2 regions of the Streptomyces sp. NPDC057616 genome follow, and region 1 is predicted to be linked to the other one. Evidence: predicted binding sites of a transcription regulator. Region 1 holds the regulator's gene; the other holds the start of a gene.
What was found. Region 1 encodes HrcA, which represses chaperone genes, less so after heat shock. Its sites were predicted from a motif close to TTNGCACTCNGNNNNNCNGAGTGCNAA; they were not measured.
Positions count from the first base shown of each region.

Region 2: groES (co-chaperone GroES) is a predicted target of HrcA. The motif match lies at 2,080-2,106, and genes of this name have one in related genera.

Region 1 is NZ_JBHVGU010000021.1:122,834-128,257, forward strand. It holds gene dnaJ (molecular chaperone DnaJ) at 1-1,114, opposite strand, end outside; gene hrcA (heat-inducible transcriptional repressor HrcA) at 1,115-2,131, opposite strand; gene ACFU97_RS26170 (MBL fold metallo-hydrolase) at 2,283-3,011, shown strand; gene ACFU97_RS26175 (DUF3097 domain-containing protein) at 3,046-3,852, shown strand; gene hemW (radical SAM family heme chaperone HemW) at 4,302-5,424, opposite strand, start outside.
Region 2 is NZ_JBHVGU010000005.1:149,580-155,003, reverse strand. It holds gene groL (chaperonin GroEL) at 1-1,509, opposite strand, end outside; gene groES (co-chaperone GroES) at 1,627-1,935, opposite strand; gene ACFU97_RS07840 (polysaccharide deacetylase family protein) at 2,200-3,006, opposite strand; gene ACFU97_RS07835 (polysaccharide deacetylase family protein) at 3,003-3,932, opposite strand; gene ACFU97_RS07830 (methyltransferase domain-containing protein) at 4,023-5,189, shown strand; gene ACFU97_RS07825 (RNA polymerase sigma factor) at 5,208-5,424, opposite strand, start outside.

The sequences.
Region 1 (5,424 bases):
TCAAGCGCGAGAACAGCCCTTGCTGGCCCGGCTGGAACTGCCCCTGCGGGCGCTCCTCGCCGCGCAGCTTCGCCAGCTCGCGCAGCAGCCGCTCCTGGTCGGGGTCGAGCTTGTTCGGGGTCTGCACCTCGACGTGCACGATGAGGTCGCCGCGGCCGCCGCCCCGCAGATGCGTCACGCCCCGGCCGTGCAGGGGGATGGACTGGCCGGACTGGGTGCCGGGCCGGATGTCGACCTCCTCCATGCCGTCCAGCGTCTCCAGCGGCACCTTGGTGCCGAGGGCCGCCGCGGTCATCGGGATCGTCACCGTGCAGTGCAGGTCGTCGCCGCGCCGCTGGAACGTGGAGTGCGGCAGCTCGTGGATCTCGACGTAGAGGTCGCCGGCCGGGCCGCCGCCGGGGCCGACCTCGCCCTCGCCCGCGAGCTGGATGCGGGTGCCGTTGTCGACGCCGGCCGGGATCTTGACCGTGAGCGTACGGCGGGAGCGGACCCGGCCGTCGCCCGCGCACTCCGGGCAGGGGCTGGGCACCACGGTGCCGAAGCCCTGGCACTGCGGGCACGGCCGCGAGGTCATGACCTGGCCCAGGAAGGACCGGGTGACCTGCGAGACCTCACCGCGGCCGCGGCACATGTCGCAGGTCTGCGCGGAGGTGCCCGGCGCCGCGCCCTCACCGTTGCAGGTGGAGCAGACGATCGCCGTGTCGACCTGGATGTCCTTCGTCGTGCCGAAGGCCGCCTCGTCGAGCTCGATCTCCAGCCGGATCATCGCGTCCTGGCCCCGGCGCGTGCGCGAGCGCGGACCGCGCTGCGACGCCGTGCCGAAGAAGGCGTCCATGATGTCGGAGAAGTTGCCGAAGCCACCGGCGCCGAAGCCGCCCGCGGCGCCGCCGCCCGCCTGCGAGAGCGGGTCGCCGCCGAGGTCGTAGACCTGCTTCTTCTGCGGGTCCGAGAGCACCTCGTAGGCGGCGTTGATCTCCTTGAACCGCTCCTGGGTCTTCGGGTCCGGGTTGACGTCCGGGTGCAGCTCGCGTGCGAGCCGCCGGAAGGCCTTCTTGATCTCTTCCTGCGACGCGTCGCGGCGCACGCCTAGAACGGCGTAGTAGTCCGTGGCCACTTACGACTCCGCCAGGATCTGTCCGACGTACCGTGCCACTGCGCGTACCGCTCCCATCGTTCCCGGGTAGTCCATGCGGGTCGGTCCGACCACGCCGAGCTTGGCGACTGCCTCGCCGCCCGAACCGTAGCCCACCGACACCACAGAAGTGGAGTTGAGTCCCTCGTAGGCGTTCTCATGACCGATGCGTACGGTCATGCCCGAATCTCCGGCCTCCCCAAGCAACTTGAGGAGCACGACCTGCTCCTCAAGCGCCTCCAGCACGGGGCGGATGGTGAGGGGGAAGTCATGTCCGAAGCGCGTGAGATTGGCGGTGCCGCCGATCATCAGCCGCTCCTCGTTCTCCTCGACGAGTGTCTCCAGGAGGGTGGAGAGCACCGTCGAGACCGTACCCCTGTCCTCGACGTCGAAGCCCTCGGGCAGGTCCTCGACCAGGCGCGGGACGTCCGCGAAGCGGCGGCCGGCGACCCTGCTGTTGAGCCGCGCCCGCAGATCCGCGAGCGAGGCCTCCCCGAACGGCGCCGGGCAGTCGACCATGCGCTGCTCGACCCGGCCGGTGTCGGTGATCAGCACCAGCATCACCCGCGCGGGGGCGAGCGAGAGCAGCTCCACGTGCCGCACCGTCGAGCGGGTCAGCGAGGGGTACTGCACGACGGCGACCTGCCGGGTCAGCTGCGCGAGCAGCCGCACGGTCCGCGCCACCACGTCGTCCAGGTCGACCGCGCCGTCGAGGAAGTTCTGGATGGCCCGCCGCTCGGGCCCGGTCATCGGCTTGACGCCGGCGAGCTTGTCGACGAACAGGCGGTAGCCCTTGTCGGTCGGGATGCGCCCGGCGCTGGTGTGCGGCTGCGCGATGTAGCCCTCGTCCTCCAGGGCCGCCATGTCGTTGCGCACGGTGGCCGGGGAGACGCCGAGGCCGTGCCGCTCGGTCAGGGCCTTGGAGCCCACCGGCTCCTCGGTGCCGACGTAGTCCTGGACGATGGCACGCAGTACCTGGAGCCGTCGTTCACTCAGCATCGCGCACACCTCCAGAAAATCGTCCCCGGGCGCTTCGCCTGGCACTCTGTCCATCCGAGTGCCAGAGTTCCCCGGCCCAGTGTACGGCGGTGGGGTACGCCCCGGGCAAGGCAGTCCCTGCCGGACCGGCCCGTACCGCTAGCGTCGCCGTATGACGGTGACTTGGGAAGAGCTCGGGTGGGAGCGGGTGGCGGCCGGGGTCGGGCGCTGCCGGCTTCCGCGCTGGGACTGCACGGCGGGCCTGGTCGTCGGCGAGGGCACGGCGCTCCTGATCGACGCGGGCTCCAGCCTGGCGGAGGGCACACGGCTGCGCACCGAGGCGGAGCGGCTCACCGGTCACCGTGTGACCCATCTCGCCCTCACGCATCCGCACTTCGACCACGTCTTCGGGACGGCGGCCTTCGCCGGTACGCAGGTGTACGGCGCGGTGGGCATGGACGCCCTGTTCGAGGCGCGGCAGGCGCGCGAGGAACTGCGCTCGGACGCGGTGGCCAACGGCCTGGACGCACAGGCGGCCGAGGAGGCCGTGGACGCGCTGACCGGTCCCCGCCACCACGTCTCCGGCGAGTGGACCCTCGACCTGGGCGGCGGCCGGCAGGTCCTGCTGGCGAACGTGGGCCCCGGCCACACCGCCCACGACCTGGCGGTGCTGGTGCCGGGCTCGCCCGAGGTGGTCTTCTGCGGCGACCTGGTCGAGGAGTCCGGGGAACCGCAGGCCGGGTCCGACGCCGTGCCGTCGCACTGGCCCGCCGCGCTCGACCGGCTGCTCGCGCTGGGCGGCGAGGACGCGCTGTACGTGCCCGGTCACGGAGCGGTGGTGGACGCGCGGTTCGTGCGGGCCCAGCGGGACGAGCTGGCGGCGCGTTTCGGCGTGTCGTGACCACCGGCCCGCCGGTTCTCCTATCGTCATCCGAATGCGCCAGTACTCCGCCGACCTCACCCCTCCGTGGAAGAAGCCCAGGCCGGTCCCGGAGGTGGCGGCCGAGCCGGGTCTGGTGGTCGAGGAGCCGGGCACCGGTTTCTGCGGCGCGGTGATCCGCTGCGAGGCGGGCACGGTGACGCTGGAGGACCGCTTCGGCAAGCACCGGGTGTTCCCTCTGGAGCCGCGCGGGTTCCTGCTGGAGGGCCGGGTGGTGACGCTCGTGCGCCCGTCCTCGGGCCCGGCCCGCCCCTCCCGTACTGCGTCCGGTTCGGTCGCCGTCCCGGGCGCACGCGCGCGGGTGGCCCGCGCCGGCCGCATCTACGTCGAGGGGCGGCACGACGCGGAGCTGGTCGAGAAGGTGTGGGGCGACGACCTGCGCGTCGAGGGCGTGGTCGTGGAGTATCTCGGGGGCGTCGACGACCTGCCGTCGATCGTGGCCGAGTTCGACCCCGGCCCGGACGCCCGGCTCGGCGTCCTGGTCGACCATCTGGTGCCGGGGACGAAGGAGTGGCGCATCGCCGAGTCGGTGGGCAGCGAGCACGCCCTGGTCGTCGGCCATCCGTACATCGACATCTGGGAGGCGGTGAAGCCGGCCGCCGTCGGCATCGACGCCTGGCCGCGCGTCCCGCACGGGCAGGACTGGAAGACGGGCGTGTGCCGCGCGCTGGGCTGGCCCGCGGAGAACACCGGGGCCGTGTGGCAGGCGATCCTGAAGCGGGTGGACTCCTACAAGGACCTGGAGCCGGAGCTGCTGGGCCGCGTCGAGGAGCTGATCGACTTCGTGACGGCGCCGGTCTGACGGCGCGGGGCCTCGCGGCGCCCGCGGCCGGGTCTCCTCCCCGCACAGCAGCTTCCGCGGGGCGAAGCGCCACAGGGCCCGCTCGCACCCGGAGCGGCACAGGGTGTCGTCGACGCCGATCCCGGCCGGCGCGTCCCAGCGGACCGGTACGGCCTCTCCTCGCCTCAGCATCCACAGGCCGGTGGCATCGAAGGCGACGCTGCTGTCGCGCTCCCGCCAGGCGAGCGGGAACAGCCACACGTCGAGCGGTCCGGCCGCCAGGACGAACACCAGGTCCGCCCGGCCACCGCCGTCGAGGACGGCGCGCAGCCCGAGCCGGCACAGGGCGCCGAGCAGCACGAAGACCGGCACCTGGATCGGCGGTCGCCGCCGTCCCCACCGCACCACGGCGGCGTTCCCGCTCGGCCGTTCGTCGGCGATCACGAGCGGGCAGTCCAGCCGAGGGCGCGTCAGTCCACCAGGTCCCTGACCACGGCGTCCGCCAGCAGCCGGCCGCGCAGCGTCAGCACGGCCCGGCCCTCCTCGTACGGGCCCTGCTGCAGCAGCTCGTCGGCGAGCGCGCGGCGGGCGGCCGCGCGCCCCTCCGGCTTCAGCAGGTCCAGCGGCACGCCCTCGCGCAGCCGCAGCTCCAGCAGGACGCGCTCCACCCGGCGGTCCTCCTCGGTGAGGAGCTCGCGGCCGGCGCCCGGGGAGCGGCCCTGCGCCAGGGCCGCCGCGTACGCGCCGGGGTGCTTCACGTTCCACCAGCGCACCCCGCCGACGTGGGAGTGCGCGCCGGGGCCCGCGCCCCACCAGTCCGCGCCGCGCCAGTACAGCTCGTTGTGCAGGCACCGGGCCTCGGCGGTGGTGGCCCAGTTGGAGACCTCGTACCAGTCGAAGCCGGCCGCGGACAGGACGTCGTCGGCGATCAGGTACCGGTCCGCGTGGACGTCGTCGTCCGTCATCGGGATCTCGCCGCGGCGGATGCGCCGGGCCAGCTGGGTGCCCTCCTCGACGATCAGGGCGTACGCCGACACATGGTCGGGGCCCGCGCCGATCGCCGCCTCCAGCGACGCCCGCCAGTCGTCGTCCGACTCTCCCGGCGTGCCGTAGATCAGGTCCAGGTTGACGTGCTCGAAGCCGGCCGCGCGGGCCTCCGCCACGCACGCCTCCGGGCGGCCCGGGGTGTGGGTGCGGTCCAGGACCTTCAGCACGTGCTGCCGGGCGCTCTGCATGCCGAAGGAGATCCGGTTGAAGCCGCCCTCGCGCAGGGCCGCCAGATAGGCCGGGTCGACCGACTCCGGGTTCGCCTCCGTGGTGACCTCGGCGTCCGGCGCGAGGCCGAACTCGTCGCGGATCACGCCCAGCATCCGGACGAGATCGTCCGCGTCCAGCAGCGTGGGCGTGCCGCCGCCCACGAAGACCGTGCGGACCGGGCGCGGGTCGTCGCCCAGGACCTTGCGGGCCAGGCGGACCTCGTCGGCCAGGGTCTGCGCGTAGTTGTCGCGGGAGGCGAGGACGCCGCCCGTGCCGCGCAGCTCGGTGGCGGTGTAGGTGTTGAAGTCGCAGTAGCCGCAGCGGGTCGCGCAGTAC
Region 2 (5,424 bases), on a different contig from region 1:
GGCGGAGCGGGTGACCTTGACCGGGTCGATGACGCCGGCCTTGACCAGGTCGCCGTACTCGCCGGTGGCGGCGTTGAAGCCCTGGCCCTTCTCGAGCTCGGCGACCTTGGAGGTGATGACGTAGCCCTCCAGGCCGGCGTTCTCGGCGATCCAGCGCAGCGGCTCGACGGCGGCGCGGCGGACGACCGCGACACCCGTGGCCTCGTCGCCGGTCTTGCCGAGGTTGTCCTCGAGCACCTTCACGGCGTGGACCAGAGCGGAGCCACCACCGGAGACGATGCCCTCCTCGACCGCGGCGCGGGTCGCGGAGATGGCGTCCTCCAGACGGTGCTTCTTCTCCTTCAGCTCCACCTCGGTGGCGGCGCCGACCTTGATCACGCACACGCCGCCGGCCAGCTTCGCGAGGCGCTCCTGGAGCTTCTCGCGGTCCCAGTCGGAGTCCGTGTTCTCGATCTCGGCCTTGATCTGGGCGATGCGGCCCTGGACGTCGGCGGAGTCACCGGCGCCGTCCACGATGGTCGTGTCGTCCTTGGTGACCGTGATGCGGCGGGCGGAGCCCAGCACGTCCAGGCCGACCTGGTCGAGCTTGAGGCCGACCTCCTCGGAGATGACCGTGGCACCGGTGAGGGTGGCCATGTCCTGCAGCATCGCCTTGCGGCGGTCGCCGAAGCCGGGGGCCTTCACCGCGACGGCGTTGAAGGTGCCGCGGATCTTGTTGACCACCAGGGTCGACAGGGCCTCGCCCTCGACGTCCTCGGCGATGATCAGCAGCGGCTTGGAGGAGCCGGCCTGGATGACCTTCTCCAGCAGCGGCAGCAGGTCGGAGATGGAGCCGATCTTGCCCTGGTTGATGAGGATGTAGGGGTCCTCCAGGACGGCTTCCATGCGCTCCTGGTCCGTCACGAAGTACGGCGACAGGTAGCCCTTGTCGAAGGCCATGCCCTCGGTGAAGTCCAGCTCCAGACCGAAGGTGTTGGACTCCTCGACGGTGATGACACCGTCCTTGCCGACCTTGTCCATGGCCTCGGCGATGAGCTCGCCGACCTGCTGGTCCTGGGCGGACAGCGCGGCCACGGCGGCGATGTCGGACTTCTCGTCGATCGGGCGGGCCGTCGCGAGGAGGTCCTCGGAGACGGCGGCCACGGCCGCGTCGATGCCCTTCTTCAGCAGCGCCGGGGAGGCACCCGCGGCGACGTTGCGCAGGCCCTCGCGCACCAGCGCCTGGGCGAGCACGGTGGCGGTGGTGGTGCCGTCGCCCGCGATGTCGTTGGTCTTGGTCGCCACCTCCTTCACCAGCTGCGCACCGAGGTTCTCGTACGGGTCCTCGACCTCGACCTCACGGGCGATGGTGACGCCGTCGTTGGTGATGGTGGGAGCGCCGAACTTCTTGTCGATGACGACGTTGCGGCCCTTGGGGCCGATCGTCACCTTGACCGTGTCGGCCAGCTTGTTGACGCCGCGCTCGAGGGCGCGACGGGCGTCCTCGTCGAACTTCAGGATCTTCGCCATGACAGCGGGAGCCCTCTCGGATTTCAGGGGTGGAAAATGCGCTGCGCCCCGGGCGCCCGGCTTGTTAAAGGTCGCGGGGGCCAGGGGCGCAGCTCAAAGCAATGTGTGCGAGATGACTTACTTCTCGACGATCGCGAGCACGTCGCGAGCCGAGAGGACGAGGTACTCCTCGCCGTTGTACTTCACCTCGGTGCCGCCGTACTTGCTGTACAGCACGATGTCGCCGGTCTTGACGTCGAGCGGAAGACGCTCGCCGTTCTCGAAACGGCCCGGGCCCACGGCCAGGACGACGCCCTCCTGGGGCTTCTCCTTGGCGGTGTCCGGAATGACCAGGCCAGAGGCCGTGGTCTGCTCGGCGTCCAGCGGCTGGACCACGATGCGGTCCTCGAGCGGCTTGATGGCAACCTTGGAGCTGGCGGTCGTCACGATCCGACCTCCCCCTTCGGAGATCTCACGGGGTTAACTGTCTGAGGTGGCGACCAGGTCGATCCGTCGTCGCGGGTGCCGGACCTGCCCGTCGCTGTTGGCACTCTCCGGTGGGGAGTGCCAGGGCCGAGACTATGACCGGGATTAGCACTCGGTCAAGCGGAGTGCCAATGCCCGCGGCGCGTCGGCCGGGATTGCCGGCCTGAAGGGCCTCGTCCTCGAACGCCGGACGGGCCTGAATGCAGCGGACCGGCACCGGGGACGTCAGACGTAATCCTCGAGGCGGCCCACCGTCAGCCCCTGCTCCTGCACGCGGCGCAGCAGGCGCGCGGTGCGCTGGCGGAGGGTCAGGCCGGTGCCCTCGTCCGGGTCCACCGCGACGACGTCGCCGGGCCGGAGGCTCTCGCCGCCCCGCGGGTACGTCAGGTCGCCGGTGCCCGTCATGGACGCGTGCCACAGGACCAGGCCCGAGATGCCGCAGTCGGCGGCCGCCCGGCGGGTGGTGGTGTCGTAGGCGCCGTAGGGCGGGCGGAAGAGGCGGGGGCGGGTGCCGAGGCGGGCGCGGAGCCTGTCCTGCTGGCCGCAGATCTCGGCGCGCTGGCGGGCGTAGGGCAGGCCGCGCAGGGACGGGTGGTCCAGGGTGTGGTTCTCGATGCCCGCGCCGGCCGAGCGGAGCCGGGCGAAGTGGCCGTAGTCCGGTCCCACGACGCTGTCGGTGAGGAACACGCTGACGGGCAGGCGCAGTTCGCGGACCATGTCGACGAACCGCGGGTCCTTCTCGGCCCCGTCGTCGTAGGTCAGGAAGACGACCTTGTCGCGGGTGCGGACGCGGTGCACGACCGGGGGCAGGCCGCGGCCCGCCGCCCGGGCCGGTGAGGCGCGGGACGGCGTCGGGGCGGGCGCCAGCGGGGCCGCGAGGCCCCAGCGGTGGTACGCCCGCCCGGCCGGCTCGTGCGGCCGCACCCGCTGGGCCGCCTTCTCGCTCAGCCGCTCGATGGGGTCGACGGACTGGGCGCAGCCGGTGAGCAGGGCGAGGGCCAGCCCGCCGGCCGCCAGGACCCTCGGCCTCACAGGTAGTCCTCCAGGCGGGCCACCGCGTAGCCCTTGGCCGTGACCATGTTCAGGAAGCGGCGCATGTCGTCGACCATCGTTCCCTTCCACTCGTCGCGGCCGCGGAAGTGGGTGAGCACGATGTCGCCGGGGTGCAGGTCCTGGTCGTCCTCGCGGTACTCCCAGTGGTCGACGTAGACCTCCTCGTCCCAGATGGGCGCGTACTTGATGCCGCAGGACTTGGCGGCGCGCAGGGTGTCGCGGTTGTAGTTGCCGAACGGCGGGCGCAGGACGGTCGGCGCCCTGCCGAACTGCTTCCTCATGACGGCCTGCATGCCGCAGATCTCGTGCTTCTGCTCCTCGTAGGACAGCCCGGGCAGGTAGGGGTGGGTGAGGGTGTGGTTGTTCAGGGTGTGGCCCTCGGCCTGCATCCGGCGGAAGTACCCGTAGTCGTCCTTGATCTCCTTGTCGGTCAGGAACGCGGTGTACGGGATCTTCAGGTCACTCATCATGCGCAAGAAGTCCGGGTCCTTGTCGGACCCGTCGTCGATGGTCAGGAAGACGATCTTCTGCCGGGTGGGGATCGTCGTGAAGACGGGCGGGAGGTCCAGTTCCTCCTGGTCCCGCACCTCGAAGCCCTCGCGGGCGGTGATCCGCGGCTTGTGTTCGGGTGGCGGCGGGGCCGTGAGCGGGACCCTCGCCAGGCTCCAGTGCCGCGCCGCGGCGACGCGGGCGGCGTGGGCCGCGCGCAGCTTCGTGGCGTAGGAGTCCAGGGCGCGGGCGGGAGGCGCCTTGAGCGCCTGCGGTCCGGCGGCGGGGCGCGCGTCGCGGCCGCCGGGCGAGGCGCAGCCCGAGACGACGGCCGCGGCGGCGAGGGCGGCGAGGCCGCCGCGGACCCACATGTCACGGTGAGCCCGATTTTTTTCATTTTGTCCTACTGCTCGCATGGCGCCGGATCCTCGCAGGCCGAAGCGTCGAAACGGGCCCGACACCGCTGCTCGCGGCGGACCGTCCACCGACTGGCCCACAATGACCCGGTGAACGACCTCGCCCCTCTCCTCACCCCCGAAGGCCGTGCCCTCCTCGACGAGGTGCGCGGCACGGCCCCCGCCGACGAACTCGCCGTCGCCACCCGGCTGCGCCGTGCGCACCCCGCCGACCTGGTGTCGGCGGCGATCGGGCAGGCGCGGCTGCGGCAGCGGGCGGCGGCCAAGTTCGGCGCCGAGGACGCGGAGCGGATGTTCTTCACGCCGAACGGGGTGGAGCAGTCCACGCGGGCGAGCGTGGCCACGTATCGCGCGCAGCGGCTGCGGGCGCTGGGGGTGACGTCCGTCGCCGACCTGTGCTGCGGGATCGGCGGGGACGCGATCGCGCTCGCCCGGGCGGGCATCCGCGTTCTCGCCGTGGACCGGGACCCGGTGACCGCGGCCACGGCCCGGGCGAACGCCGAGGCGCTGGGGCTGGGCGAGCTGATCGAGGTGCGCGAGGACGATGTCACCCAGGTGAGTACGGACGGCTGGGACGCCGTGTTCGTGGACCCGGCCAGACGGGGCGGACGGGGGCGGATCTTCGACCCCGAGGCCTACTCGCCGCCGCTGTCGTGGGCCGTCGAGGCCGCCCGCAGGGCCCCGCACGCGGCGCTGAAGGTGGCGCCCGGCATCCCGCACGAGGCCGTGCCGGAGGACGCCGAGGCCGAGTGGATCTCGGACGGCGGGGACGTCAAGGAGGCGGTGCTGTGGTTCGGGACCCGGCCGGGCGCCGTGCGCGCCACGCTGCTGCCCGGACCGCGCACCCTGCTCGGCAGGGGGCTTCCAGACCCCCAAGTGCGCTCCGTCGGGCGGTACTTGTACGAGCCGGACGGCGCCGTCATCCGCGCCCACCTGGTCGCCGAGGTGGCCGAGGAGCTGAACGGCGGGCTGATCGACGCGACCATCGCCTACGTCACTTCGGACGAACGGCACGTGAGCCCGTACGCCTCCGGCTACGAGATCACCGACCAACTCCCCTTCAACGTGAAGAAGTTGAAGGCGCTGCTGCGGGAGCGGGAGGTCGGGGTGCTGACGGTGAAGAAGCGCGGCTCGGCCGTCGAGCCGGAGGAGCTGCGCCGCAAGGCCCTCCCGAAGGCGCAGGGTTCGAAGGCGGCCACCGTGTTCCTGACCCGGGTCGCGGGGGCACCGACCATGCTGATCGGCGCTCCCCTGTAGGACCGTTCGCGACGGGCCCTAGACGTCGAGGGACCGGAGCTTGCCGCGCAGCAGCTCCCGTTCGCGTTCGTTGCGGGCGAGTTCCGCGGCGCGGGCGAACTCCTCGCGGGCCTCGGCCGTGCGGCCGAGCCGGGCCAGCAGGTCGCCGCGCACGCTGGGCAGCAAGTGGTAGTCGCGCAGGGCGGGTTCGGCGGCGAGCGCGTCGGCGATCACGAGGCCCTCGGCGGGGCCCCGC